4 regions of the Streptomyces incanus genome follow, and region 3 is predicted to be linked to each of the others. Evidence: riboswitches for the same ligand, from Rfam matches in the RefSeq annotation. Region 3 holds a riboswitch; each other region holds the start of a gene.
The links. A riboswitch is a leader RNA that binds a small molecule or an ion and turns the genes downstream of it on or off. The one in region 3 is predicted to bind cyclic di-AMP.
Positions count from the first base shown of each region.

Region 1: it holds a riboswitch for cyclic di-AMP, as region 3 does, so the genes downstream of both, ACFP2V_RS28490 (M23 family metallopeptidase) here and ACFP2V_RS31285 (transglycosylase SLT domain-containing protein) in region 3, are expected to answer to the same signal.
Region 2: it holds a riboswitch for cyclic di-AMP, as region 3 does, so the genes downstream of both, ACFP2V_RS30395 (transglycosylase family protein) here and ACFP2V_RS31285 (transglycosylase SLT domain-containing protein) in region 3, are expected to answer to the same signal.
Region 4: it holds a riboswitch for cyclic di-AMP, as region 3 does, so the genes downstream of both, ACFP2V_RS21885 (M23 family metallopeptidase) here and ACFP2V_RS31285 (transglycosylase SLT domain-containing protein) in region 3, are expected to answer to the same signal.

Region 1 covers NZ_JBHSPC010000097.1:4,038-10,984, forward strand. The annotation lists gene ACFP2V_RS28475 (helix-turn-helix domain-containing protein) at 1-134, shown strand, start outside; gene ACFP2V_RS28480 (DUF6126 family protein) at 131-253, shown strand; gene ACFP2V_RS28485 (tyrosine-protein phosphatase) at 329-1,126, opposite strand; cyclic di-AMP (ydaO/yuaA leader) riboswitch at 1,647-1,811, shown strand; gene ACFP2V_RS28490 (M23 family metallopeptidase) at 1,814-2,779, shown strand; gene ACFP2V_RS28495 (SGNH/GDSL hydrolase family protein) at 3,083-3,868, shown strand; partial or broken gene ACFP2V_RS28500 (TetR family transcriptional regulator) at 3,953-4,437, opposite strand; gene ACFP2V_RS28505 (MBL fold metallo-hydrolase) at 4,600-5,826, shown strand; gene ACFP2V_RS28510 (ATP-binding protein) at 6,577-6,947, shown strand, end outside.
Region 2 covers NZ_JBHSPC010000104.1:13,234-20,180, reverse strand. The annotation lists gene ACFP2V_RS30405 (cytochrome P450 family protein) at 1-885, shown strand, start outside; gene ACFP2V_RS30400 (transglycosylase family protein) at 1,214-2,203, shown strand; cyclic di-AMP (ydaO/yuaA leader) riboswitch at 2,512-2,680, shown strand; gene ACFP2V_RS30395 (transglycosylase family protein) at 2,685-3,461, shown strand; gene eno (phosphopyruvate hydratase) at 3,781-5,070, shown strand; gene ACFP2V_RS30385 (FtsB family cell division protein) at 5,310-5,786, shown strand; gene ACFP2V_RS30380 (DUF501 domain-containing protein) at 5,962-6,618, shown strand; gene ACFP2V_RS30375 (Ppx/GppA phosphatase family protein) at 6,615-6,947, shown strand, end outside.
Region 3 covers NZ_JBHSPC010000110.1:74,306-81,252, reverse strand. The annotation lists gene ACFP2V_RS31300 (glycosyltransferase family 2 protein) at 1-1,309, opposite strand, end outside; gene ACFP2V_RS31295 (GNAT family N-acetyltransferase) at 1,384-2,454, opposite strand; gene ACFP2V_RS31290 (HAD family hydrolase) at 2,690-3,559, shown strand; gene ACFP2V_RS31285 (transglycosylase SLT domain-containing protein) at 3,623-4,114, opposite strand; cyclic di-AMP (ydaO/yuaA leader) riboswitch at 4,118-4,287, opposite strand; gene ACFP2V_RS31280 (polyprenyl synthetase family protein) at 4,984-5,994, shown strand; gene ACFP2V_RS31275 (LolA family protein) at 6,370-6,947, shown strand, end outside.
Region 4 covers NZ_JBHSPC010000070.1:8,836-15,782, forward strand. The annotation lists gene ACFP2V_RS21885 (M23 family metallopeptidase) at 59-832, opposite strand; cyclic di-AMP (ydaO/yuaA leader) riboswitch at 845-1,007, opposite strand; gene ACFP2V_RS21890 (M16 family metallopeptidase) at 1,252-2,640, opposite strand; gene ACFP2V_RS21895 (M16 family metallopeptidase) at 2,637-4,031, opposite strand; gene ACFP2V_RS21900 (DNA gyrase/topoisomerase IV subunit A) at 4,449-6,905, shown strand; gene ACFP2V_RS21905 (CobW family GTP-binding protein) at 6,902-6,947, opposite strand, start outside.

The DNA of each region.
Region 1 (6,947 bases), on a different contig from region 3:
ACTTCGACTCGCTGACCCCGCACCGTATCGCCGCCGAGGACCCCGACGGGGTCGAGCTGCTGTTCGTCCACACCCTGCTGCAGAGTCCCACGGCCGCCCTGTGCCTGGGCCCCACCCGAGGAGATGCGTCATGAAAGACCTGGAGGAGAAGTTTCCCCGAGCCCTGTGGGTGAGGCTGTTCGTCTACGTGGTGGTGGGGCACCTCTTCGCGGGCTTCATCTATCTGCTGTTCGAGCTGGGCGCGAAGCAGTAGTCCCCGGACGGACACGGCAGGAGCCGAGCGATCCCGTGATCCCCCGGTCGAGCACCTGCTCGACCGGGGGATCACTCAGTCCAGCATGCGTTCGCGCAGCCGCTCCCGGTCCTCGGGGGTGAGCCCGAGCGCCTGCTCGAGGTAGGGGTCCACGCCGCCCCAGGTCTCCTCGATCGTCTCCAGCGCGGCCGACAGATACTCGGCGCGGGCGTCGAACAGAGGGTCGAGCAGTTCCATGACCTCGGGGGAGTAGGCCGAGGTGGAGGTGCCGCTGCGGCGCACTTTGTAGCGGCGGTGCGCGGCGCCGGACTTCAGATAGTCGTCGAAGATCGCGTCCCGTTCCACGCCCAGCGCGAGCAGCGTCACCGCCACCGACAGGCCCGCGCGGTCCTTGCCCGCCGCGCAGTGCATCAGCGCGGGCACACACTCCGCGGCGAGCGAGATCAGCACCCGGGAGTGCTCGGCGGTGCGTTGCCTCACCGTCATGCGGTACGAGGCGATCATCCGCTCCGCCCCCTTGTCGCCGGCGAGGATCGAGCGGAGCTGGTCCAGGTCCCCGTCGCGGACCATCCTCCAGAACTCGGCGCCGTCGGCCGGGTCGCTCAGCGGCAGATTCACATTGCGCACGCCGGGCAGTTCGATGTCCCGCCCGTCCAGCTTGTGGTCGGCCGCGTTGCGGAAGTCGAAGACGGTGTGCAGTCCCAGGGAGGACAGGAAGGCGGCGTCCTTCTCGGTGGCGTGCGCGAGGTGGCCGCTGCGGAACAGCACCCCGTGCCGCACCCGGCGGCCGTCGACGGTCGGCAGGCCGCCCACATCACGGAAATTGCGCACACCGGTGAGCTCGGGTTCGGTCGACGGGATCTGCTGCGTCACGGGGGCCCCTCTCCCACTCTGCGCCGCCGGCGCGTCGGCGTCGGCGGGTGTCACCCGACGATACGACATGCCCGGCAGGGGCGATGAGTTGGCGGTGGGGCCGTCGGAGCGGGGACGGGGCTGTCCCGGTGGAGCTGCCGGTGTGGAGCCGCCGGCGCGGACGGACCCGTGCCGGACCCCGGCCCGATCCATCCGAATCGTCCACTATTTCCCTATTCGCGCATTCTGCCCCTTTGGGGAGCTTCGCCATAACATGCCCCGATAGAAAGGGGGATGGGAATGGGATGGTGAGCATCGTCATAGAGGTGACGATGTGCTGTCGCCATGTCCACGTAATTCCGGTATTTCGCGAGGGGATTCGGGGGATGCCGAAATACCGGGGCGACTCTGGGTGACGGCTTTCAGGTCAATGGATCACGAAAAAGCGCCTTCGCTCGGAAGATCGCGCTTGTCCCTTTGCTTCTCTATCGCCTACGTTCGCCATCGATCCGGACGGACGCCTAATCCTGCCGCTGTCCGGAGCCTCCACACTCTGACCCGCGTATGGCAGGAGCGGGGGACCCACAGGTACGACTGCCTGTTCCGGTCTCCGGAACGGCTTGGGGTTAAGTCGCGCTTTCGGCGCGGCCGGGCATCTCCAGTCCGCACCCGACAGCTCACCTCGTAGGCGCCGGAGAGGAATTCGTCATGTCCGCAAAGGGTAAGCACCGCCGTCCCAGCGCTTTTCGTTTGACCCGTTCCATCGCCGTCGCCGGAACCGGTGGCGCCGTACTCGCCCTGCCGCTTCTCGGCGCCACCGGAGCGAACGCCGCCACTTCGCAGACCGCCCCGGAAAAGGCCGTCCAGTCGTATTCCGTCGCCGGTAAGGCGTCTGGCGGCGTGAAGGCCGACGGCAACAAGAACGGCGACGCCCGCACGTACATCGTGAAGGGCGGCGACTACCTGGCGAAGATCGCCGAGTCCGAGAACGTCGACGGCGGCTGGAAGCAGCTCTACTCCGACAACCGCGAGGCCGTGGGCGGCGACCCGTCGCTCATCCACCCCGGTCTGAAGCTCTCGATCGACGGCAAGGCCGCCGCGACCGGCACGCCGAAGAAGTCCTCTTCTTCCGAGAAGCCCTCTTCCTCCCCTTCATCTGCTCCGTCCTCCGTGGCGAAGCCGTCGACGGCCGGGGAGGCCTCCGAGCGGTCCGCACCGAAGTCCTCCTCCGGCTCGACCACCGCGAACCAGGCCGCGACCACCTCCGGTTACAGCTCGCCGGTGCCCGGCGGCAGCTTCGGCACCGCCTACAAGGTGGCCGGCAGCATGTGGTCCAGCGGCTACCACACCGGTGTCGACTTCGCCGTTCCGACCGGCACCTCCCTGAAGGCCGTGGGCGCGGGCACCGTCGTCTCCGCCGGCTGGGCCGGCTCGTACGGCAACCAGGTCGTCATCAAGCTGAACGACGGCCACTACGCCCAGTACGCCCACCTGTCCTCGCTGTCCGTCTCCGCCGGCCAGACCGTGAGCGGCGGCCAGCAGGTCGGCCTCTCGGGCTCCACCGGCAACTCGACCGGCCCGCACCTGCACTTCGAGATCCGCACCGCGCCGGGCTACGGCTCGGACGTGGACCCGGTCTCCTACCTCCGCGGCAAGGGCGTCTCCATCGGCTGACCCCCGAGGCAACCTGCCTGACGCGCCACCGAAGGCCGGACCCCGATCCCCGGGTCCGGCCTTCGGTGCGTGCGGTACGTGCGGTGTGTTCGAGCGAGGGAGTGCCGGGAGCGCCGGGAGTGTTCCGTGCGTCACGTCGCTCGCGGTCAACGCCCCCGCCCGGAGGGCTATTCCGGATGGGCCAATGCTTCGCGAGTGGCTTATCTCACCGCCCGTCAATGCCTTCCTACGGTCGCGTAGGTCACATTCGAAGGTGAATCATGTCCGGTTGTGGCAGACGATTCGAAGAATGACGGCAAGGCAGTGATCGGGTCGTACGTGGCGGTGGGGGACAGCTTCACCGAGGGCGTCGGCGACCCCGGCCCCGACGGGGCGTTCGTCGGCTGGGCCGACCGATTCGCGGTACTACTCGCCGACCGGCGTCCCGAAGGCGACTTCCGGTACACAAATCTCGCGGTGCGCGGAAAACTGCTCGACCAGATCATGGCCGACCAGCTTCCGCAGGCCGTCGAACTGGCCCCCGCACTGGTTTCGTTCTGTGCGGGCGGCAACGACATCCTGCGCCCCGGCAGCGACCCGGACGAGGTGGCCGAGCGTTTCGAGCGGGCGATCGCCGCGCTCGCGGCGGTCTCCGGCACAGTTCTGGTGACGACCGGGTTCGACACCCGTGGTGTGCCCCTGCTCAGGCATCTGCGCGGCAAGATCGCCACCTACAACGGGCATGTGCGGGCCGTCGCCGACCGGTACGGCTGTCCGGTGCTCGACCTCTGGTCCCTCAGGAGCATCCAGGACCGCAGGGCCTGGGACACCGACCGGCTGCACCTGTCACCCGAGGGGCACACCCGCGTGGCGCTCCGCGCGGGACAGGCCCTCGGCCTGGACATCCCCGCCGACCCGGAACAGGCCTGGCCCCCACTGCCGCCGCGCGGCAGCCTCGACGTCCGGCGGGACAATGTCCACTGGGCACGCGAGTACCTGGTGCCGTGGATAGGGCGCAGGCTGCGCGGGGAGTCGTCGGGGGACCACGTGACGGCGAAGGGCACGCTGTCCCCGGACGACATCAAGGAGCGCATCGCCTCGGTCGCATGACGCGGGGCGCGGGGGCGCGAGGGCACGAAGGCGGGAGGGGAGGGAGCGGGTGCGGGCACGGCCCGCGCCCGGGGCGTTCACGGTTCAGCGGGCCCGCCCGGCCGGCTCCTCCTGCCCCAACTCCCGGGCCGGCGCCTCGTTGACCCAGGCGCGCGCCCGCGGTACGGCGCCTGCGGAGGACGTCAACTGCACCGAGGGCTCCTCGAACAGGGCGCGCGCACGCAGGACCGTACCGGTGGGATCCGGACACCGGAACTCGCCTGCGGCCACGTCCTCCGTGCCGGCCTCGGTGAGCACCGCCTTCCACCACCGGTCGAGGTGCCGGGCGATTTCCCGTGGTACCGGGTCGCGCAGCGCCGCCGCACGGTCCCCGATCCGCAGCCGGCGCAGCGCCGGCTGCGGGCGGCCGGGCAGCTTGCGCGGCCGTGCCGGATCGGCCGCGGCCGCGGCCGCGTGGGCGAAGGCGGCGCCACCAGCTTTTCCTTCGTCGAGAAGTGATGGAGCACGCGTGTGGTGCTCACCCCGAGCGCCGCCGCCACGTCGGAGATCCCTACCGCCGCGCCGCCCCGCTCAACCGCGTCCTGGTCACGCTGTCACGCTGTCACGCCAGTCAGGTGCCGGGGCGGTGGACGACGTGCGCGTCCCGGGGGCGCTTTCCGGCCGGTGAGACGTCCCGGGGCCGGACCGGCCCCACATAATGGAATGTCTGACCGACTCCACTTGGAGGCAATGTGGCCGGTACCCGTTCCCAGAGCTCCGGGCTCCGTGCGCTACGGCCCGCGGCCTTCGGCGCGGACCCCACCGGTGAGCGCATGGCGCGCATCCGCAGGTCCCCGCACTACCGGGACGGCGTGTTCCAGAACCCCAAAGGCCCCACCCGGCTCCGGCCCCCGGGCTCCTCCCGGGACCTGGCGAAGACCTACTTCGACAAGGACACCCGGTCCCGCCGTGCCCCGTACGGCACCCTGCCGGTGCACGCCACCACCCTCGCCGACCTGGCCCGCCCGCCTGCCTCCGGACTGCGCCTGACCTGGATGGGCCATTCCAGTGTGCTCGTGGAGATCGACGGGCGGCGGGTGCTGTTCGACCCCGTGTGGGGCGAGCGCTGCTCCCCGTTCCCCTTCGCCGGTCCGAAGCGGCTGCACCCGGTACCCCTGCCGCTGGCCGCGCTCGGCCCGGTCGACGTCGTCGTGATCTCGCACGACCACTACGACCACCTGGACCTGCCCACCATCAAGGCGCTCGCCGGCACGGACACGCTGTTCGCCGTGCCGCTCGGCGTGGGCGCCCATCTCGAGCACTGGGGCGTGTCCGCCGGCCGGCTGCGCGAACTGGACTGGCACGAGGCGACCGGGGTCGGCGGACTCACCCTCACCGCCACCCCGGCCCGCCACTTCTGCGGCCGGGGCCTGCGCAACACCCAGCACACCCTGTGGGCCTCCTGGGCCGTCGCGGGCGAGGAGCACCGCGTCTACCACAGCGGTGACACCGGCTACTTCGACGGTTTCAAGGACATCGGCGCCACCCACGGCCCCTTCGACGCGACGATGATCCAGATCGGCGCGTACTCGGACTTCTGGCCCGAAGGGCAGTCGGACCCGATTCCGGGACCCGGCTCCTGGCCGGAGATCCACATGAACCCCGCAGAGGGTCTCCAGGCCCATCTCGACCTCCAGCAGGGCCGGCCGGGCGGGGTCTTCCTGCCGATCCACTGGGGCACCTTCAACCTGGCACCGCACCCGTGGGCGGAGCCCGGCGAGTGGACGATGGCCGCGGCCGACGCGGTCGGGCAGCCCGCCGCCTTCCCCGTTCCGGGCCTGCCGTTCGAGCCCGCCGGGGAACTGCCGGCCGAACCGTGGTGGCGGGGCGTGGGACACGTCCCGAGCCACAAGTGGCCCCTGCCCGACCCCGTCACGGGCTCCTCCCGCGAAGGCCTGAACCTGGTGGGGGAGGAATGAGCCTTGGCCTTGATCGCTACGGTGAGTGATATTTTCGCGAGGGGTGCGCAGGGCGTGGAGGGCTTCCGAGGGGCCCTTCGGTAGGGCGGCCGAGCGGAAGAACGAGGGCCGGGGAGCTTTGGGCTCCCCGGCCCTCAATGTTTTCCGGTGACCGTCTCTGACCAGGTCGGATCGAGTGGTGACTGACCTTTGAGGAAAGGGAGACGGTTTTATCGGTCTGTCGTACGAAGCCTCATACCAGAGCGGGACGCTGTCCGGGTGAGTTTGTCAACTGACCACCGCACGTGATGCGGTGGTGACTACGGTGAGTGTCGGTCGGGCGACGCATGGCCGACGCCCTCGGCCTTCCGAGGCGCCCCCGACCGGTACGGCGACACCACGACGACACCCGTCGCTCGGCGCACCGCGCCACGGGGTCGCGCCCATCAGATCGGATCAGGGAGCGGGGACCGGTACGTGCAGGCAGAAGGCGGACGAGGGAGAGGACGGGGCGACACACCCCGCCGCTCGGGCCCGGCCGGCGCCTCGGGCGTGACCGGTGTGCCGGGCGTGACCAGCGGGTCGCAGGCAGCCGCGGCTGCCCCGGGCGGGCCGTCGGCAGGCCCGCGCGCCGGTACCGACAACGGGCGGCCGCCTGCCGCGCGCGGCGGCGAGCCGCGCGGAGCACGGAACCGGTCCCACGTGCCCGGCGGCCGTGGCACCACGCGTTCCCCCGGCACCCAGGACCGACGGACCAGTTCGAGGACACCCATGCCCGATCTCCGCGCTCCCGCCGGTCCGCCCTCCCGTACCGACCGGCGGGAGGGCGGACGGCACGGACGCCCGCCCGCCCGGCCCGCCCCCGCGCACCCCGAGGCGCAGATACGGCCCCAGTTGCTCCGGCTCGCCGTCCTGCCGCCCGTGGCGGTCGCCCTCAGCGCCAGCGCTGCCGTGCTGTTCATCGTCCGCTCCACCGGCGTACGGCCGGGCGCGACCCTGTGGGGTGTGCTCGGTGGCGCGGTGTCGGTGACCCTCGCCGGCATCGTCATCGCCGCCGTGGCCGCCGACCGTGCGGCCCGGTCCGTGCACGACCGCGTCGAGGGCCTGCGCCGGAGCACGGCCCGGCGCGAGGCCGACCTGCG
Region 2 (6,947 bases), on a different contig from region 3:
ACCGACGGGCTCATCGACCGGTTCGCGGACAGCGGCTCCGCCGACCTCATCCACGACTTCGCCTTCCCGCTCCCCATCCACGCCATCTGCGACCTGCTCGGCGTCCCCCGGGAGGACCAGGACGACTTTCGCGACTGGGCGGGCATGATGATCCGTCATCAAGGCGGCCCCAGGGGCGGCGTCGCCCGGTCGGTGAAGAAGATGCGCGGCTACCTGGCCGATCTGATCCACCGCAAGCGCGAGGCCCTGCCCGCCGAACCCGCTCCCGGCGAGGACCTCATCTCCGGTCTGATCCGTGCCTCCGACCACGGTGAGCACCTCACCGAGAACGAGGCCGCCGCCATGGCGTTCATCCTGCTGTTCGCGGGCTTCGAGACCACCGTCAACCTCATCGGCAACGGCGCCTACGCCCTCCTCACCCACCCGGGGCAGCGCGAGCGCCTGCAGACGTCCCTCGCCGCCGGGGGGCGCGGGCTGCTGGAGACCGGAGTGGAGGAACTTCTGCGCTACGACGGACCCGTGGAGCTGGCCACCTGGCGGTTCGCCACCGAGGCGCTCACCCTCGGCGGGCGGCACGTCTCGGCCGGTGACCCGGTCCTCGTCGTCCTGGCCGCCGCGGACCGTGACCCGGAGCGGTTCGCCGACCCCGACGCGCTCGACCTCGCACGGCGCGACAACCAGCATCTGGGATACGGCCACGGCATCCACTACTGCCTCGGCGCCCCGCTGGCCCGCCTGGAGGGCCAGACCGCGCTCGCCACGCTGCTGACCCGTCTGCCGGACCTCGAACTCGCGGCGGACCCGGCCGAACTGCGCTGGCGCGGCGGCCTCATCATGCGCGGACTGCGCACACTGCCGGTGCGATTCACCCCGCCACCGAAGTGATTTCGCCCATGAGGGGAAGCACTCGACGCCCTCCGAAATGCCCCGGAAGGTCTTCGAGCCGGCCCCCGGGCAGCCCTCGAAATGCCCGCCGACCACCGCGCAGGTGACCGTCAGGACCCCTTCGGACACGGTCCGTCGAGCCTTGGTAGGGGCGAGATAAGGGTGACGCCCACTCAGCTCCGTGATCTCGGTGTGATCTGTGCGGCATGAACTTGTGACAGACGTTCGACTGCGGATACGTTCACCCATCAAGCACGGCACCTCGCTTTCACAGCAGCGCAGTTCGAACCGCCGTGCGAGTAACTGTTGTCCTGCGAAAGGTCTCCGCATGCTCTCCGGCAATGGTCGTCACCGCCGCCCCCGCCAGGCTCCGGCTCTTCTCGTCGCGGCCGGAGTGACCAGCTCGGCCATCGCGATTCCCCTCCTCGGGGCCGGTGCGGCCAGCGCGGCCGACGGCTCGACCTGGGACCGGGTCGCCGAGTGCGAGTCCGGCGGCTCCTGGAGCCAGAACTCCGGCAACGGCTACTACGGCGGTCTGCAACTGACCCAGGAGGACTGGGAGAAGTACGGCGGCCTCGACTACGCGACCAGCGCCGACCAGGCCAGCCGGGGCCAGCAGCTGGCGGTGGCCGAGAAGATCCTCGCCGACCAGGGTGTCGGCGCGTGGAGAGCCTGCGGGCTGCTGGGGGGCCTGAAGCAGGACTCGTCCGTGCTCGACGTGGACACCGGTGTGGAAGACGGCTCGTCGGCCAAGCCCGGTTCCGAAGGCACCGTCACCCCGTCGCCGTCGCAGTCCTCCGGCTCCTCGGCGGACACGGAGGACACCACGGAGGGCAAGGCGAAGGGCAAGGCGAAGGGGAAGGAGGGGGGGAAGGACGGATCGGCCGGCCCCAGTGCGTCCTCCTCCGCCTCCCCCTCTCCTTCGGCCTCGGCCTCGGCCAAGGGGGAGGAATCGGACAAGTCCGAGCGGAAGGCCGACGCTTCGGGAGCGGCCGACGGCGAGGACTCCGGCAGCGGCCGTCACCGCGGCGCCAGCGCCGAGGGAGAGGCGCGTGAGGACCGTGACGCCGGATCCTCCGGCCGGCACGCCTCGCGCGGCGGTCTCGGCTTCACACGCGGCCTTGACAGTTCGTCCCCGTCGAGCGACTCCGGCGCGGGCTCCGGGAGCGGTTCCTCGGCCGTCTCCGACTCCCTTGCCCTCGGCGGCGGATGGCTCGCCCAGTACGGCGGGGGGGACGAGGGCGCGGGCGCGGCCGCCCCGAACTTCATCCTTCCCGGTCAGACGCTTTCGTTCGGGTTCGAATCGGACAACGGCTGACATCCGGTCGGCAGCTGGGCGTGCGGGCCTTTCCCGGCCGGGCGGCAGGGCTGGGCGGTGGCTTGGCACCGGCTGGTCGGTGACTGGGTGGCAGTTGGACCGGCATGCGAAAAAGCGCTTCGGCGGGGCCAGTTGAGGTCATAGTTCGCGAAGAATGTCCGATTTAAAGGTGATGAGAGATAGGTCTCAGAAGCCCTGATCGTCTTTGATAATCCGCCGGACGCGTGGCTACGGTCAGGACCGCTCGCCATCGCGGGCCCCGGCTGCCGCCACGCCGAATCCTGCCAGTGGCAGCACGGGAACAGTCGTCGCGTCATGCGCCGTAGGCAGGAGCGGGGGACCCAAGGTAGGCGCCGGATCCGGTGGAGAAAGCCGGATGCGGCTTGGGGTGAAGCCGCGTCCCGTGAGGGATGCGGACGGGCAACTCAACCGGCCCGAACCCGACAGCTCACCTCGTAGGCGTCGGTGAGGGGATCCATCCATGCTGTTTTCCGGTAAGGGCAAGCACCGTCGTCCGTCCAAGGCCACCCGTGTCATCGCCGTCGCCGGCGTCACCGGTGCCGCTGTCGCCGCCCCGCTGATGGCGGTCGGCAACGCCTCCGCCGCCACCGCCTCCGAGTGGGACGCCGTCGCCCAGTGCGAGTCCGGCGGCAACTGGTCCATCAACACCGGCAACGGCTACTACGGCGGTCTGCAGTTCTCCGCCTCCACCTGGGCCGGCTACGGCGGCACGGCGTACGCCGGCACCGCCGACCAGGCCAGCAAGGCCCAGCAGATCGAGATCGCCGAGAAGGTCCTCGCGGGCCAGGGCAAGGGTGCCTGGCCGGTCTGCGGCAGGGGCCTGTCCAACGCCGCCTACGCCGGTGGCGGTTCCACCGAGGGCTCGGGCAACCAGGGCTCGGGCAACCAGGGTTCCGGCAACCAGGGCAGCCGCTCCTCGCAGGAGGCTCCGAAGCAGGAGGCCCCGAAGCGGGAGCTCCAGGAGCAGAGCACCAAGGCCGCTCCCGAGCGTTCCGCCGAGCAGAAGGCCTCCCGCTCCGACGAGCGTCCGGCCGCCAAGAGGACCGTCACGACCCCGACCGGCGAGAAGGTCAAGAAGGGCGACGGCGAGTACAAGGTCGTCAAGGGCGACACCCTCAGCTCGATCGCCTCGGAGCACGAGGTCAAGGGCGGCTGGGGCAAGCTGTTCAAGCTGAACGACGGGATCGTCGAGGATGCCGACCTCATCTACCCGGGCCAGCAGCTGCACCTGAAGTAATAAGGTCGCAGTCGCAGGTCCTGGCCCCGTCCCCACGGGTGCCTGCCCCGCCCCGGCGCGTGTCCCCCGTACGCGCCGGGGCGGGGCTTTTCCGTGTTCGGTGCCGAATGCGTTCCGTACGCGGTGCCGGACCCGGTCTCCCGGCCTCCCGGTCTCCCGGTTTTCCGATATCGCCTTTGTTCCGTTCGGAAACAATCTACTCTCGGTTCTGTCCGCGAAGCGGCCGGCCGGATGGCCGATCGCCCCGAGCCGGATAGGCTCGGGTCCGCAGGGCCCCGTGGCCCCGCTGAACCACGTCACATCCATGAAGGAGATGCTCGTGCCGTCCATCGACGTCGTCGTAGCCCGGGAAATCCTGGACTCCCGAGGTAACCCCACGGTCGAGGTCGAGGTCGGCCTCGACGACGGCAGCACGGGTCGTGCCGCCGTCCCGTCCGGCGCCTCCACCGGCGCTTTCGAGGCCATCGAACTCCGTGACGGCGACCCCGACCGCTACCAGGGCAAGGGTGTCGAGAAGGCCGTCCTGGCTGTCATCGAGCAGATCGGCCCGGAGCTCGTCGGCTACGACGCCACCGAGCAGCGCCTGATCGACCAGGCGATGTTCGACCTGGACGCCACCGACAACAAGGGCTCCCTCGGCGCCAACGCCATCCTCGGCGTCTCCCTGGCCGTCGCCCACGCCGCCTCCGAGGCCAGCGACCTGCCCCTCTTCCGCTACCTGGGCGGCCCCAACGCGCACCTGCTGCCGGTGCCGATGATGAACATCCTCAACGGCGGTTCGCACGCGGACTCCAATGTGGACATCCAGGAGTTCATGATCGCCCCGATCGGTGCGGAGTCCTTCTCCGAGGCCCTGCGCTGGGGCGCCGAGATCTACCACACGCTGAAGAAGGTCCTGAAGAGCAAGGGCCTGGCCACCGGTCTCGGCGACGAGGGCGGCTTCGCCCCGAACCTCGGCTCCAACCGTGAGGCCCTCGACCTCATCCTCGAGGCCATCAAGGAAGCCGGTTACACCCCCGGCGAGCAGATCGCCCTCGCGCTCGACGTCGCCGCCTCCGAGTTCTACAAGGACGGCACGTACGTCTTCGAGGGCAAGGAGCGCTCCGCCGCCGAGATGACGGAGTACTACGCCGAGCTGGTCGAGGCGTACCCCCTGGTCTCCATCGAGGACCCGCTGTTCGAGGACGACTGGGACGGCTGGAAGATCCTCACCGACAAGCTCGGCGACAAGGTCCAGATCGTCGGCGACGACCTGTTCGTCACCAACCCGGAGCGCCTGGCCCGCGGCATCGAGGAGGGCGCGGCCAACGCCCTGCTGGTCAAGGTGAACCAGATCGGTTCGCTGACCGAGACCCTGGACGCCGTCGAGCTGGCCCAGCGCAACGGCTTCAAGTGCATGATGTCGCACCGCTCCGGTGAGACCGAGGACGTCACCATCGCCGACCTGGCCGTCGCCACCAACTGCGGCCAGATCAAGACCGGTGCCCCGGCCCGCTCCGAGCGCGTCGCCAAGTACAACCAGCTGCTGCGCATCGAGGAGATCCTCGACGACGCCGCGGTGTACGCGGGCCGCAGCGCCTTCCCGCGGTTTCGCTCTGCGAACCAGTAGGCACAGCGCTCTGCGAACCAGTAGGCACAGCGCTCTGCGAACCAGTAGGCACGGCGCTCTGCGAACCAGTAGGCGCAGCAAGGGCTGATCCGCTGATCCGCTGCCCCGCTGATCCACTGCCCCATACAGGGTGACGGCCCGGCTCGTGTCCCGGCCAGTAGTCCGTACGTCCCCGGACGCGGTCCCGTACCGTGTCCGGGGACGTACGCGCGTATGACAGGGGAACGGGAGGCGGGGGCATGGCCGTGAAGGACCGGGACCGGTTCTCCACCGCGACCAGGATCCGGCTGATCGGCGAGCAGACCGCCGCCCGGGTCTACCGCTCGCAGACCAAGCGCCAGGCCCGCCGCTCCCGGCTGACCGGCCGGGCCGCGCTGCTCGCCCTGGTGGTCTGCTCGCTGATCGTGGCCCTCGCCTATCCCATGCGGCAGTACGTGTCCCAGCGTGCCGACATCGCCGACCTCCAGCAGGAGAAGGACGAGGCCCGCCAACGGGTCGAACAGCTGCGCGACACCAAGGCGCGCTGGCAGGACGACGCCTACGCCGAGCAGCAGGTCCGCGCGCGGCTGCACTACGTCATGCCCGGCGAGACCGGCTACATCGTGATCGACCCGGGCACGGCCGAGCAGCCGCGCGCCGACCGCGGATCGGCCGACCGCCCCTGGTACGCGAACGTCTGGGACGGCGTCGACAAGTCCGACGCGGCCGAGCGGTGAGCCCGGGGCCGTAGCCTTGATGTCCTGCGGTTCACCGGAACCCGCAGGGCCGACCGCACGCCCCCGTACGACGGCGATAGCCCCGCCGTACGGAGAACCGCGCAGAAGCCGCGCAGACACCGCAGGCAACCGCAGGCAACCGCAGAGAACCGCCGAGAACCGCAGAAAGACAGGTATGGACACTCCCGCCCGCCGCCCGGCCACCACCCCTCAAGGGCAGCGCTCCGCGCCGGCGCTGTTCGATCTGCCCACGACCCCGCGCACCGAACCGACCGACGCGGACGTCGAGGCGTTCAAGCAGCAGCTCGGCCGGCCCCCGCGCGGGCTGCGCGCCATCGCGCACCGCTGCCCCTGCGGGCAGCCGGACGTCGTCGAGACCGCGCCGAAGCTGCCCGACGGCACCCCCTTCCCGACGCTGTACTACCTCACCTGCCCCCGGGCCGCCTCGGCGATCGGGACGCTGGAGGCGAACGGCGTGATGAAGGAGATGACGGAGCGGCTGGCGACGGACCCGGAGCTGGCGGCCGCGTACCGCGCGGCGCACGAGGACTACATCCGGCGCCGCGACGAGATCGAGGAACTGAAGAACTTCCCGAGCGCCGGCGGGATGCCGGACCGGGTGAAGTGCCTGCACGTTCTGGTCGCCCACTCGCTGGCGGCCGGCCCCGGGGTCAACCCGCTGGGCGACGAGGCGCTCGCGATGCTGCCCCAGTGGTGGCGCAAGGGCCCGTGCGTGACGGTCGCCGAGCCGCCCGCCGGCGAGGGACGGCAGGTGGAGAGCTCGGGCGGCGGCCACTTCGCGGTCAAGCCGAGCGAGGAGAACGACCGATGACCCGAGTCGCCGCCGTCGACTGCGGTACCAACTCGATCCGGCTCCTGGTGGCCGACGCCGATCCGGCGACCGGTGAACTGACCGACCTGGACCGGCGCATGACGATCGTGCGGCTCGGTCAGGGCGTCGACCGCACGGGCTGGCTCGCCCCCGAGGCGCTGGAGCGGACGTTCGCGGCCTGCCGCGAGTACGCGGAGGTCGTCAAGGAGCACGGCGCGCAGCGCCTCCGCTTCGTCGCCACCTCCGCCTCCCGCGACGCCGAGAACCGGGACGAGTTCGTGCGCGGGGTGCGGGACATCCTCGGCGTGGAGCCCGAGGTCGTCACCGGC
Region 3 (6,947 bases):
CGGGGCCGTACAGCATCCCCTTGCGCTGCAGCCGTGAGAGGCGGCGCGGCCAGGGATGGGTGGTGCGGGTGTCGTGGTTGCCCGGAGCGGCCGAGCCGTCCCCGGTGTCCCCGGTGTCCCGGACGGCGGTGAGGCCGCGGGCGTGGGACAGGCCGCGGGGCAGTCGGGAGAGGAACGCGGGCAGCAGCGCGGGCCGGTTGACCAGGATCGCCGTGAGGTAGGCGGTGAGGCCGGCGCCGTAGCCGAACGCCTGGGTCTCCAGATCGGCCCAGGTCTCCCGGTGGTGGTGCCACACCAGCGCCCGGGGGGTGTAGCGGAGCCTGTGTCCCTGGGCGAGGACCCGGACGAACCCGTACAGGTCGTCGCCGCCCCGGGCGGGCGTCCCGGCGCCGGTGGCCGGGTCGAAACCGCCGACCGCGCGCAGTACCTCCGTGCGGAACGCCATGTTCGCCCCGGAGCCGAACCGGCCCGCGGTGAAGGGGAACAGCGGTTCGTCGCGGGGCGGGTTCCGCGGGTCGTACGTCGTCGGCGTGAACCCCTTCGCGAAGCCGCCGTGGCTCTCCAGCAGGACCTGGGCCGGGGTGCGCAGCCGGGCGGGCAGGATCAGGCCGGTGGCACAGCCGAGTTCCGGGTCGGCGACGAAGGGCGCGGTCAGCTCGGTGAGCCAGCGGGCGTCGGCGACGACGTCGTCGTCGGTGAACGCGATCACCTCGCCCAGGGCATGGGCGAGCCCGGTGTTGTGCGCGGTCGCGAGTCCGGGGACCGGCTCGCGCACGTACCGCACGCGCTCCCCGTACTTCCGCTGCACCAGGTCGCGTGTCCCGTCCGTCACGGGCGCGTTGTCGATGACGACGATCTCGAAGTGCGGATGGTCCTGCGCGAGGAGCGAGTCGAGGGCGCGGGCGAGTTGTCCGGCCCGCTCCCGGGTGGCCACGACGACCGAGGTGAAGGGCGGCGGCGGCCCGGCGGTCTCCACGGCCGCCTCCGCCGCGTCGTGCCCTTGCCCTTGCCCTTGCCCTTGCGCCTGCGCCTGCGCCTGTGCCTGCGTCTGCCGTGCGAGCGCCTGCCGTGCGAGCGCCGCCAGGACCGTCGTCGGATCGGCCCCCTCCAGGACCCTTCCCAGCAGGGTGCCCACCGGCAGGCCGTCTCTCCTGACCAGCAGGAACACCTCGCCGTGTGTCACCGGCGGGCTGCCCGGACCGGGTCTCAGGGCGGTTTCCTCACCGCTCAGGTCCAGTTCGGCGACCTGAACCGCGCCGATGTCCAGGAACCGCCGTATCTCCTCCTGCGTACGTGCTGTGCGGGACATGAGTCCTCCCCCTCACGAACGGTCGTCACCAGCGGCCGTTGTCGTCCCGAGCGGTTCTCGCGAGCGGGAACCGCTCACGGCCGGCGCAGCCGCGCCGCCCCCTTCAACGTCCGCGACGCCAGCGAGGCGAGACGCGGCCGGGCGACGACGAAGCCGTGCGCGCGGCGCGCGGGCTCGCGGCGCAGCAGCTGAAGCGCGGCGCCCAGGCCCGGACGCGTCGCCTCCCCTTCGTAGACGGCGCGTTCGCCCGTCTTCAGCGCATCCTTGTACTCGGCCGGGCCGCGTCCCATGTCGAGCAGGCCGATGCCCTCGCCGGCCGCCGCCTCGGCCATCCGCAGATGCAGCACGAGCCCCGGCGAGAACTTCGCGAACTCCGGGTCGTACGCCGGGAACCAGCAGGCCAGCACCGAGGTCGAACGCAGGCCGAAGTGGGCGGCGACGGGACGGTCCCCGGCGTACAGGACGGACAGCGTGCCCGTGCACTCCGGAGCCCGGGCCCCGGCCAGGCGGCCCACGAGCAGGGTGATCCACTCCTGTGCGAACCGGTCGCGGCGCCCGGTCCTGCGGTACTGCGCCGACTTCCACCCGATGAGCGCGCGGAGCGCGGCCGGGTCGCGTTCGTCGAACACGAACCGCACAGGTCCGGCCTGGCGGCCGAGCCGGCGCTCCTTGGCCAGGGTGGTCTTCAAAAACTTCGGCGACTGGGCGCGCAGTACGGACTCGTAGGTCTCGTAGCCCTTCTCCACGTCGATGACGAAGGTGGCGTGTTCCTCGGCCGCGTGCGGGACGAACAGGGCCTGGTCCGCCTCCAGGTTGTCGAAGGCGAAGCTCGACACCGAGCAGGCGCGCAGTAGTTCACCGGTCTTCAGCGCGAAACCCGGACTCAGGACGGCGCCCTGGCAGTCCGAGACGCCGAGCCCGATCGCCCGGCCCTGTCCCAACGCGCCCCGCTCGTACGGCAGGAAGCCGGCCGGCTCGGCGGACGCCCCCTCGTACAGCACCGCGACCCGGGCCCGCGGCCGTACCCTGGACACGGCGGTGGCGAACTCCGGTTCCATGAAAGGGCTGCGCGGTGCCTCCGTCGCGGCGCGCAGCTCACGCCACCGTTCCCGCTCCCTCTCGCCGAGTTCCTCGAGCCTCAGCACACGCGTGCGTCCACTGCTCACCTGACCCCCCGATCAAGTCCCCCCTGGACACTTGTGAAGGTACCGCCCAAGAGCACGAGGGCGGTAGGGAACGGAGCAGGTTGTTGCCAAGTGGTGCAGAGGCCGCGGACGGCATCCCGGGCGGGGTGCCCCGGGCGGGGTGAGGTGAGCGGGGCGGGCGGGGTGGGTTCGGGCGAGGTGAGTCGGGCGGGCGCGGTGTCCGTATTCTCTGATCATGGCCGCACCCACCGATTGCTCGCTCATCGCCACCGACCTGGACGGGACGCTGCTGCGCGGCGACGACACCCTCTCCGACCGCTCCCTCGCCGCACTGGCGCTGGCGACGCGGGCCGGCGCCCGGCACCTCGTGGTGACGGGGCGCCCGGCGCCCGGAGTGCGGCCGATCCTGGACGACCTGGGGGCCACCGGGCTCGCGGTGTGCGGACAGGGCGCGCAGGTGTACGACGCCGGCGCGGACCGGCTGCTGTGGTCGGTCACCCTGGACCGGGAACTGGCGGAGACCGCGCTCGGCAAGATCGAGGCCGAGGTCGGGGAGCTGTACGCCGCGGTCGACCAGGACGGGGTGGACGGACTCACCCTGATCGAGCCGGGCTATCTGATGCCGCACCCGACGCTGCCCGCGGTGCGGGTCGAACGGCGGGACGATCTGTGGGTCCGGCCGATCAGCAAGGTGCTGCTGCGCCATCCCCACCTGACCGACGACGAATTGGCGGCGACGGCCCGTTCGGCGGTCGGTTCGCTGGCCACGGTCACCATGTCGGGTCCGGGCACCGTGGAACTCCAGCCGTGCGGTGTCACCAAGGCGACCGGTCTCGCGCTGGCCGCCGAGCACCTGGGGCTGGAACCCGAGCGGACCATCGCCTTCGGCGACATGCCCAACGACATCCCGATGTTCGACTGGGCAGCCCACGGGGTCGCCATGGCCAACGCGCACCCCGAGCTCAAGGCGGTGGCCGACGAGGTCACCACGTCGAACGAGGACGACGGCGTGGCCGTCGTCCTCGAGCGGTTGTTCGGCGGAGCGGAGCCGTATGCGCCCCCACACATGCTGCCCCGCCCCAGGTCCGGGAGGATGTCCCGGTAGGCCTCGGTGCCGTCGGTGCCGTCGGTGTCCCGGTGTCCCGGCGTCCCGATGGGCCGGGGTGTCTCAGTAGGCGCCGAAGACCTTGTCGATGGAGCCGTAGCGGTCCGCCGCGTAGTTGCAGGCCGCCGTGATGTTCGCGACCGGGTCGAACGGGTCGAAGGCCGTGCCGGGCACGTGGTACGCCCGGAAGGTCGGGTCGATGACCTGGAGCAGGCCCTTCGACGGGGTGCCGAGCCTGGCGTTGGAGTCCCACAGGTTGATGGCCTGAGGGTTGCCGGACGACTCGCGCAGGATGTTGCGGTGGATGGAGTCGTAGCTGCCGGGGATGCCGTGCTGCGCCATGACGGACAGCGACTCGCGGATCCAGCCGTCGAGGTTGTCCGGGTACGCGGTCACGGTGCCGGAGGCGGGGGCGGACGTCGCGGCAGCGGCGGGCGCGGCGGAGGCGGCGGTGGCGCCGAACAGCGGGAGGGCGACCGCCGCGACGCCGGCGACGGCGAAGGAGCGGACGAGGCGGGAGCGGCCGAAGCGGTGGGGCAGACCCGATGCGGGCATGTCTGTGTTCCTCTCCTACGCCTGCGAGGTGAGCTGTCGGGTTCGGGCGGGAGAGTGCCCGGCCGTGCCCCTGCGGGCATGGCTTCACCCCGAGCCGTTCCGGGTGCGAACCGGTCCGGCGGCTTACCTGGGTCCCCCGCTCCTGCCGTGCGTGAGTTCATCGATGGGTGGCGCGGGCGGTGGCAGGATTCGGCGTCCGCCCGACTGGCCGGGAACGTATGCGAGTGCACTTGTCGAGAACAAGTGCGACCGTCATGGATCATGCCGATTGATCTTGTGTTGGGGCGTTTTGGGCACTTGACCCTTTGCGCATGCCAAGGGTCAACTCGCTCTCGGGGCAAGGGGGATCGCCGGTGGGCGCGAGGGATGGGCGTGCCGGGGTGCGCGTGACCTACTTCACTGGCCGCACCGCGTGGGCGCATTTGCCACCAGTGGGGATTTATTTGGTAATTGCGGCAAATCGGGCGCCTGGGCGGGCAGGATGGCCTGCGTGCCGGATCGCGTGCCGGATCATGGTTCGGATCGTGGTTCGGGATGCGGTCCGGGGCGCGGTCCGGGCGGCGGTCCGGATGGCGGTCCGGGCCGGGAGTGGATCGTGGTTCGGGTGCATCCCGAGTGCGGGTCGTCGCGCCTGAAAGGCGAGGAATATTCTTTATTACCAACTGATCAGAAACGATCTGATTGTGATCCGATATCGGAGGGTGCCGTGAGACGCCGTGCACGCGTGCGCAGGTGAGTCTGGGGAATGTGGGTGCTGGCGGTGATCGAAACATGACCGGATACGCTGACTCGAGTGATGTCAGCGACCTATCGACAAACTGTGCAAGACGTCTGAGCGCCAGTGGACACCAGCAGACAGGAGACCCCTCGTGACCGTCGTCGGGCCGTTCGGGCTGAGCGTGCGGGACCAGGCTCTGGAGGCCGACGTCCAGGCCGGAATGACGGCTGTCGAAGAAGGGCTGCTCGAGGCCACGAAGAGTGAGGTCCCCTTCATCACCGAGGCCGCCCAGCACCTGGTGCGGGCCGGTGGCAAGCGGTTCCGGCCCCTGCTCGTGATGCTCGCCGCCCAGTTCGGCGACCCCTACGCTCCCGGTGTCGTGCCGTCCGCCGTGGTCGTGGAGCTGACCCACCTGGCCACGCTGTACCACGACGACGTGATGGACGACGCCGCCGTACGGCGCGGGGTGTCCAGCGCCAACACCCGCTGGGGCAACTCCGTCGCGGTCCTCACCGGCGACTTCCTGTTCGCGCGCGCGTCGCACATCCTGGCCGACCTCGGACCGGAGGCCGTACGGGTGCAGGCCGAGGCGTTCGAGCGGCTGGTCACCGGTCAGATCCTGGAGACCGCGGGGCCGCAGGACGGCCGGGACCCGGTCGACCACTACCTGGACGTCCTCGGCGGCAAGACCGGCTCGCTGGTCGCCGTCTCCTGCCGGTTCGGCGCCATGATGTCCGGTGCGGACGACACGGTCGTGGACGTGCTGACCCAGTACGGCGAGCGGCTCGGGGTGGCCTTCCAGCTCGCCGACGACGTCCTGGACATCGCCTCCGACTCCCATGAGTCCGGCAAGACCCCGGGCACCGACCTGCGTGAGGGCATCCCGACGCTGCCCGTGCTGCGGCTGCGCGAGCGTGCGGCCCGGCTGGGGCTGGCCGAGGACATCGCCCTGTGCGAGTTGCTCGACTCCGACCTCAGCGACAACGCCCGGCACGCCGAGGCGCTGCGGCTGCTGCGCGCCCACCCCGCGCTGGAGCAGGCCCGCCGGGACACCGTGCGCTATGCGCAAGAGGCGCGCTCGGCGCTGGCTCCGTTGCCGGAGTGCGAGTCGAAGACGGCCTTGGTCGAGCTGTGCGACGCGGTGGTGCACCGGGCCGGCTGACCCGCCTGCCGTCCCTCCGCCCCCGCCCGCAGTCCGCCGCTGCCCCAGCCCTCCGCCCCTGCCCGCCGCTTCGGCGTTCGGCCGGGCCCGCACCGGCTCACCGGCCCTCACGGGCCCTCACCTGTCGTCACCAGCCCTCACGGCAGCGCCCCCGACCCCTACTGGTCGGGGGGTAAAACATCGCCCCGTGTCATACCGCAGCAGTACACGGAGTTGCGTCCGGGGTCTGACGCGTCTGCCCGCCGGATTTGGTCAGATGGAACACGACGGACAACATCGCTCCTCACCGATTCGGGTGAGAATGGCGGCTCGGGGTGTGACTGGTGCGAGCGACACGAGACGCAGGCCGCCGCCGACCACGGAGGTAGGGCACACATGGCACCGTACGAATCCGACGACACGACGACCGCCCGTGAGACCGGCGAGCCGGACGCGGGCCGGAGAAGGGCCGCGCGGTACATCGTCCCGGTCACGGTGATGGGAGTGGCGGCCGCGACCATCGGGCTCGTCCCCGCGATCGCCGACTCCGGCGACCCGGACCTGCCGAAGATCACCGCCGCGCAGCTGATCGAGAAGATCGCCCAGTCGGACGTCGAGCAGCTGTCCGGCACCGTGAAGATCACCACTGACCTCGGGCTGCCGGACCTCGGCGGCCTGGAGAGCAGCCTGGCCTCCGGCGCCATGGGCCAGGGCGAGGGCGGCGGCTCCTCCGCCGACCCGACGGCCAAGCTCACCGAGCTGGCCTCCGGCACGCACACCCTGCGCATCGCGGCCGACGGCCCCGACCGGCAGAAGGTGTCGCTGCTCGGGAACGCCTCCGAGTACAGCCTGATCCACAACGGCAAGGACGTCTGGGGCTACGACAGCGAGTCCAACGAGGTCTTCCACAGCACCACCGAGCAGTCCGCCGGGGACAAGGACCGGGCGCACCAGCCCCCGGCCACGCCGAAGGA
Region 4 (6,947 bases), on a different contig from region 3:
CGTCAGGAAATCACGCGGACACCGAGGTGCACACGGAGGCCAGGGGGCACGTGCCCGGTCAGAGGTTCGCGCCGTGCGCGCGGAGGTACGCGACGGGGTCGATGTCGGAGCCGTACTCGGCGGTGGTGCGGACCTCGAAGTGCAGATGCGCGCCGGTGACGTTGCCGGTGGCGCCGGAGACACCGATCTGCTGCCCCGGGGTGACCTGCCGGCCCACCGAGACACCGACGGACGACAGGTGGCCGTACTGGGTGTACGTGCCGTCGTGCATCTTGATCACGACCTGGTTGCCGTAGGCGCCGCCCCAGCCGGCCTCGACGACGGTGCCCATGCCGACCGAGAGCACGGGGGTGCCGCTTGCGGCGTGGAAGTCGACACCGGTGTGGCTGCCAGAGGACCAGACGGCGCCGCCGGACAGGTAACCGGTCGAGACGTAGGAGCCCGCGATCGGGGACACCAAGGTGGTGAGGCGCTTGCGCTCGGCCTCCCGCGCGGCGCGCTCCTCGGCTTCGCGTGCCCTCTCGGCCTCGTCGGCCGCCCTCTCCCGCGCGGCTTCTTCGGCGGCTTCGCGGGCGGCGGCCTGGGCCGCCTCGCGTGCGGCCTCGTGCTGGGCGGCCGCCTGGGCGTCGACCTGGGCGGCGGCCTCGTCGCCCAGGGTGATCACGGGGGTGAGGCCGGTCTGTTCCGCAGCGGATTCGGCGGCGAGCGCCGGAGCCGTGAGGGAGCCGATGACACCGGTGGTGGTGAGGGCCGCGACGCCCGCCGCCCTGGCGGTGCCGCGGTGCACACGGCTGGGACGACGGTGCTTCCCGGGGGCGCGGGTGAACGCCATGTACAGGGTGGTCCTTTCCTTCCCTCTCGCCTACCGGGTTAGCTGACAGGTTCGGAGCAGGAAGGTCTCCTACGGGCCCCCTCGCGGCACGCGCGGGCGTCCGATTCACCTCAGGGACGGTTGGGTCCCCGGCTCCCCTGGCTCGCGCCGTACGGGGACTCGGCGATGACTGTCCGGTGCCGCGGGTGCGGCGCACTGCCCGACGAACAGACCGCATGACGCTAAGCGGGGCGTGTTTCAATTCCCAAACGAATCCCGGCTTTTGTAGCGCATCCCACAGGGCAGACGGGTATCTCCCGTTCCAATTCGGGCATAAGTGGACCCTGGTGACGTTCCCGTCACCAGGGTCACGCGCGTGTGCGCTTCGCCGGGGGACCGCCGACTGCCTCTCAGTGGTTTCCCGGCCTTTGACGGGCCGCCTACTCGGCGGCCACGACGGTGACTTCGCCGATGCCGAGCGCCTCGACGGGCTCCTTGATCTTCGCCGCGTCACCGACCAGGACGGTCACGAGACGGTCCACCGGGAAGGCGTTCACCACCGCCGCGGTCGCCTCCACGGTGCCGGTGGCGGCGAGCCGCCGGTACAGCTCGGCCTGGTAGTCGTCGGGCAGGTGCTGCTCCACCTGGTCGGCCAGGGTGCCGGCGACGGCTGCGGCGGTCTCGTACTTGAGCGGCGCCACACCCACCAGGTTCTGCACGGCGACGTCGCGCTCGGCGTCGGTGAGGCCCTCGGCGGCGAGGGTGCGCAGCACCGTCCACAGGTCCTGCAGGGCGGGGCCGGTGTTCGGGGTGTCGACGGATCCGCTGATGGCGAGCAGCGACGCGCCGGTGCCGTCCGGGGCGGACCTCAGAACCTGGGCGAACGACCGTACGCCGTAGGTGTAGCCCTTCTCCTCGCGCAGGACGCGGTCCAGCCGGGAGGTGAGGGTGCCGCCGAGGCAGTAGGCGCCGAGCACCTGCGCGGCCCACACACGGTCGTGCCGGTCCGCTCCGACACGGCCGATGAGCAGCTGCGTCTGCACGGCGCCGGGGCGGTCCACGATCACGACCCGGCCGGAGTCGTCGGCGACCACCGGCGGAACGGGCCGCGGCTGGGCGGACGATCCGGTCCAGGCACCGAGGGTGTCGCCGAGCAACTCGTCCAGGTCGGTGCCGGTGAGGTCGCCGACGACCACCGCGGTGGCGGTCGCGGGGCGGACGTGCTTCTCGTGGAAGGCGCGTACGGCCGTCGAGTCGATGCCGGCGACGGTCTCCTCGGTGCCCTGGCGCGGGCGGGACATGCGCGACGTCGCCGGGAACAGCTCCTTGGAGAGTTCCTTGGCCGCGCGGCGGGACGGGTTGGCCAGCTCGTGCGGGATCTCGTCGAGGCGGTTGCGGACGAGACGCTCGATCTCGCTGTCGGCGAACGCGGGTGCCCTGAGGGCGTCGGCGAGCAGCCCGAGCCCCTTGGCGAGCCGTGAGGCCGGCACCTCGAGGCTCAGGCGGATGCCGGGGTGGTCCGCGTAGGCGTCCAGGGTGGCGCCGCAGCGCTCCAGTTCGGCGGCGAACTCCTCGGCGGAATGCTTGTCGGTGCCCTCGGAGAATGCCCGCGCGGTGATCGTGGCAACACCGTCGAGCCCGGCCGGCTCGGCCTCCAGGGGCGCGTCGAGCAGCACCTCGACGGCGACGATCTGCTGGCCGGGGCGGTGGCAGCGCAGCACCGTCAGACCGTTGCCGAGGGCGGTGCGCTCGGGGGCCGGGAAGGCCCAGGGCCGGGCCTCGCCCGCCTGCGGCTGGGGGTGGAAGTCCATCGTGGCGAGCTCGGTCACTTCGCCGCCTCCTCGTTCTCGTCGGTGCCGGCGGCCGCGGCTTCTTCGGTGCCGGCGGCTGCGGCTTCTTCGGACTCCCCGGCCCCGGGGGCAACGGGCTCGTAGACGAGCACCGCGCGGTTGTCGGGACGCAGGCGGGCCTTGGCGACCTCCCGGACGTCCTCGGCGGTCACGTCGAGGATGCGCCCGACGGCGGTGAGGGCGAGCTGCGGGTCGCCGAACAGGACGGCGTACCGGCACAGCTCGTCGGCCCGGCCGGCGACGGTGCTGAGCCGGTCCAGCCACTCGCGCTCCAGCTGCGCCTGGGCGCGCTCCATCTCCTCGGCCGTGGGGCCCTCCTCGGCGAACCGGGCGAGCTCCTCGTCGATCGCGGCCTCGATGACGGGTACCTCCACGTCACCGGACGCCTTCACGTCCAGCCAGCCCAGGGAGGGCGCCCCGGTCAGCCGCAGCAGGCCGAATCCGGCTGCCACGGCCGTACGGTCCCGTCGCACCAGCCGGTTGTAGAGCCGCGAGGACTCACCGCCGCCGAGGACGGTGAGCGCCAGGTCCGCCGCGTCGCTCGCGCGCGTGCCGTCCTCGGGCAGCCGGTAGGCGGCCATCAGCGCACGCGCGGGGACCTCCTCCTCGACGAGCTCACGCAACTCCTCACCGATGATCTCGGGCAGCGAGCCGTCGCGGGGCGCGGGCTTGCCGTCGTGGGACGGGATGGAGCCGAAGTACTTCTCGATCCAGGCGAGCGTCTGCTCCGGGTCGATGTCACCGACGACGGAGAGCACGGCGTTGTTCGGCGCGTAGTACGTGCGGAAGAAGGCGCGGGCGTCCTCCAGGGTGGCCGCGTCCAGGTCCGCCATCGAGCCGATGGGCGTGTGGTGGTACGGGTGGCCCGCCGGGTAGGAGAGGGCGGTCAGCTTCTCGAAAGCCGTGCCGTAGGGGACGTTGTCGTAGCGCTGGCGGCGCTCGTTCTTGACGACGTCCCGCTGGTTCTCCATGGACTCCTCGTCCAGGGCGGCCAGCAGGGAGCCCATGCGGTCGGCCTCGAGCCAGAGGGCGAGTTCCAACTGGTGGGTCGGCATGGTCTCGAAGTAGTTGGTCCGCTCGAAGCTGGTGGTGCCGTTGAGCGAGCCTCCGGCGCCCTGGACCAGTTCGAAGTGACCGTTGCCCTTCACCTGCCCGGACCCCTGGAACATGAGGTGCTCGAAAAGGTGAGCCAGGCCGGTGCGGCCCTTGACTTCGTGACGCGAACCGACGTCGTACCAGAGGCACACCGCCGCGACGGGGGTCAGATGGTCCTCGGAGAGCACCACGCGCAGGCCGTTGGACAGCCGGTGCTCGGTCGCTGTCAGGCCGCCGGTGCCTGCCTGGGCGGTGGCCGTGTGACCCATGGGCATGTACGTCCCTTCGATCGCGGAGGCGGTCGTCGCATCCGCCGTTTGTGCCGGTCCTGCCACTGTATGCAAGCGTGCGGAACACTGGCGAAGTTCCCGGACGGGACCGGGTACGCCGAGAGCGAGAACCGCGGGTACGGATGGGACGGCACGGTACGCACGGGGTTCGTGGGGCGTACGGGACCACGGTACGTACGGAATCACGGGGCGTACGGAATCACGGGGCGTACAAGGTGCGCACCCGGTGCCGGCCCGCCCCGCCGGAGACGCTGGCGGGAGGTGCGCGTAGCCTGCCGGCACCCCGCGCCCCGGCCCCCGACGGAGGGCGGCGGCGGGGGTCATGGTCCCGGTTGTCGGTGCGGCGGTCCACAATGGTCCGCGTCAGATCCCGTCCCACGCTTCAGCAAGGAGCCGGCAGCGATGGCCCGCCGCAGCACGAAGACCCCGCCGCCCGACGACTCGTACGAGGAGCGGATCCTCGACATCGACGTCGTCGACGAGATGCAGGGCTCCTTCCTCGAGTACGCGTACTCGGTCATCTACTCCCGCGCCCTGCCGGACGCGCGCGACGGCATGAAGCCGGTGCACCGCCGCATCGTCTACCAGATGAACGAGATGGGCCTGCGCCCCGACCGCGGCTATGTGAAGTGCGCGCGCGTGGTCGGCGAGGTCATGGGCAAGCTGCACCCCCATGGCGACGCGTCGATCTACGACGCCCTGGTGCGCATGGCGCAGCCCTTCTCGATGCGGGTCCCCCTGGTCGACGGCCACGGCAACTTCGGCTCCCTGGGCAACGACGACCCGCCGGCGGCCATGCGGTACACCGAGAGCCGGATGACCGAGGCCACGAGCCTGATGACCGAGTCCATCGACGAGGACACGGTCGACTTCGCGCCCAACTACGACGGCCAGGAGCAGGAGCCGACGACCCTGCCCGCCGCGTTCCCGAACCTCCTGGTGAACGGTGCGTCGGGCATCGCGGTCGGCATGGCCACCAACATGCCGCCGCACAACCTCCGCGAGGTGATCGCGGCCGCCCGCCACCTGATCCGGTATCCGAACGCGGACCTCGACGCCCTGATGCGCCATGTGCCGGGCCCCGACCTGCCCACCGGCGGCAGGATCGTCGGCCTCCCGGGCATCCGGGACGCGTACGAGAAGGGCCGCGGAACCTTCAAGATCCGCGCGACGGTCACCGTGGAGGAGGTGACCGCCCGCCGCAAGGGCCTGGTCATCACCGAGCTGCCGTTCACGGTGGGCCCGGAGAAGGTGATCGCCAAGATCAAGGATCTGGTCGGTTCGAAGAAGCTCCTGGGCATCGCCGACGTCAAGGACCTCACCGACCGCGCCCACGGTCTGCGTCTGGTCGTCGAGATCAAGAACGGCTTCGTGCCGGAGGCGGTCCTGGAGCAGCTCTACAAGCTGACGCCCATGGAGGAGTCCTTCGGCATCAACAACGTGGCCCTGGTGGACGGCCAGCCGCTCACCCTGGGCCTCAAGGAGCTGCTGGAGGTCTATCTCGACCACCGCTTCAACGTGGTCCGCCGCCGCTCGGAGTTCCGCCGCGGCAAGCGGCGCGACCGTCTGCACCTGGTCGAGGGCCTGCTCACGGCGCTGCTGGACATCGACGAGGTCATCCGTCTGATCCGCTCCAGTGACAACTCCGCGCAGGCGAAGCAGCGTCTGATGGAGCAGTTCTCGCTGAGCGAGATCCAGACCCAGTACATCCTGGACACCCCCCTGCGCCGCCTCACCAGGTTCGACCGCATCGAACTGGAGGCGGAGCAGGAGCGGCTGAACACGGAGATCGAGGAGCTGACCCGCATCCTGGAGTCGGACGCGGAGCTGCGCAAGCTGGTCTCGTCCGAACTGGCAGCGGTGGCCAAGAAGTTCGGTAACGACCGCCGTACGGTCCTGCTGGACGCGTCCGCCACCCCGGTCGTCGCCGTGCCGCTTCAGGTAGCGGACGACCCGTGCCGGGTGCTGCTGTCCGACACGGGCCTGCTCGCCCGTACGGCGGACGCGAAGCCGTTCCCCAAGGGCGCGCACGCCAAGCGGGTCAAGCACGACATGATCCTCTCGGCGGTGCCGGCCACCGCCCGGGGCGAGGTGGGCGTGGTCACCTCGACGGGACGTCTGCTGCGGGTGAACGTCGTCGACCTCCCGCAGCTGCCGGAGTCGATGCCGACCCCGAACCTCTCGGGCGGGGCGCCGGTTTCGGAGTTCGTCCCCCTGGAGGAGGGTGAGCGGGTGATCTGCCTGACGACGCTCGACGAGTCGTCGCCGGGCCTCGCTCTCGGCACGGAACAGGGCGTCGTCAAGCGGGTGGTGCCCGACTATCCCTCCAACAAGGAGGAGCTGGAGGTCATCACCCTCAGGGAGGGCGACCGGATCGTCGGTGCCGTCGAGCTGCGCACGGGCGAGGAGGACCTGGTCTTCATCACCGACGACGCGCAACTGCTGCGCTATCAGGCCTCGCAGGTCCGTCCGCAGGGGCGTCCCGCCGGCGGCATGGCGGGCATCAAGCTCACCGAGGGCGCGAAGGTCATCATCTTCACGGCGGTCGATCCGGGGGCGGACGCGGTGGTGTTCACGGTCGCCGGCTCGCGCGGCACGCTGGACGAATCCGTCCAGACGACGGCCAAGCTGACCCCCTTCGACCAGTTCCCGCGCAAGGGCCGGGCCACCGGCGGGGTGCGCTGCCAGCGGTTCCTCAAAGGCGAGGACTGCCTGTCCCTGGCCTGGGCCGGCCCCACCCCGGCCCGCGCCTCCCAGAAGAACGGGACGCCGGTCGACCTGCCGGAACCCGACCCGCGCCGCGACGGCTCGGGAGTGTCCCTGCCGAAGACGGTGGCGGTGGTGGCGGGGCCGATCTAACCCTGCTGGTCCTCCCGGCCCGGCGGATCCTCCCGGCCCGGG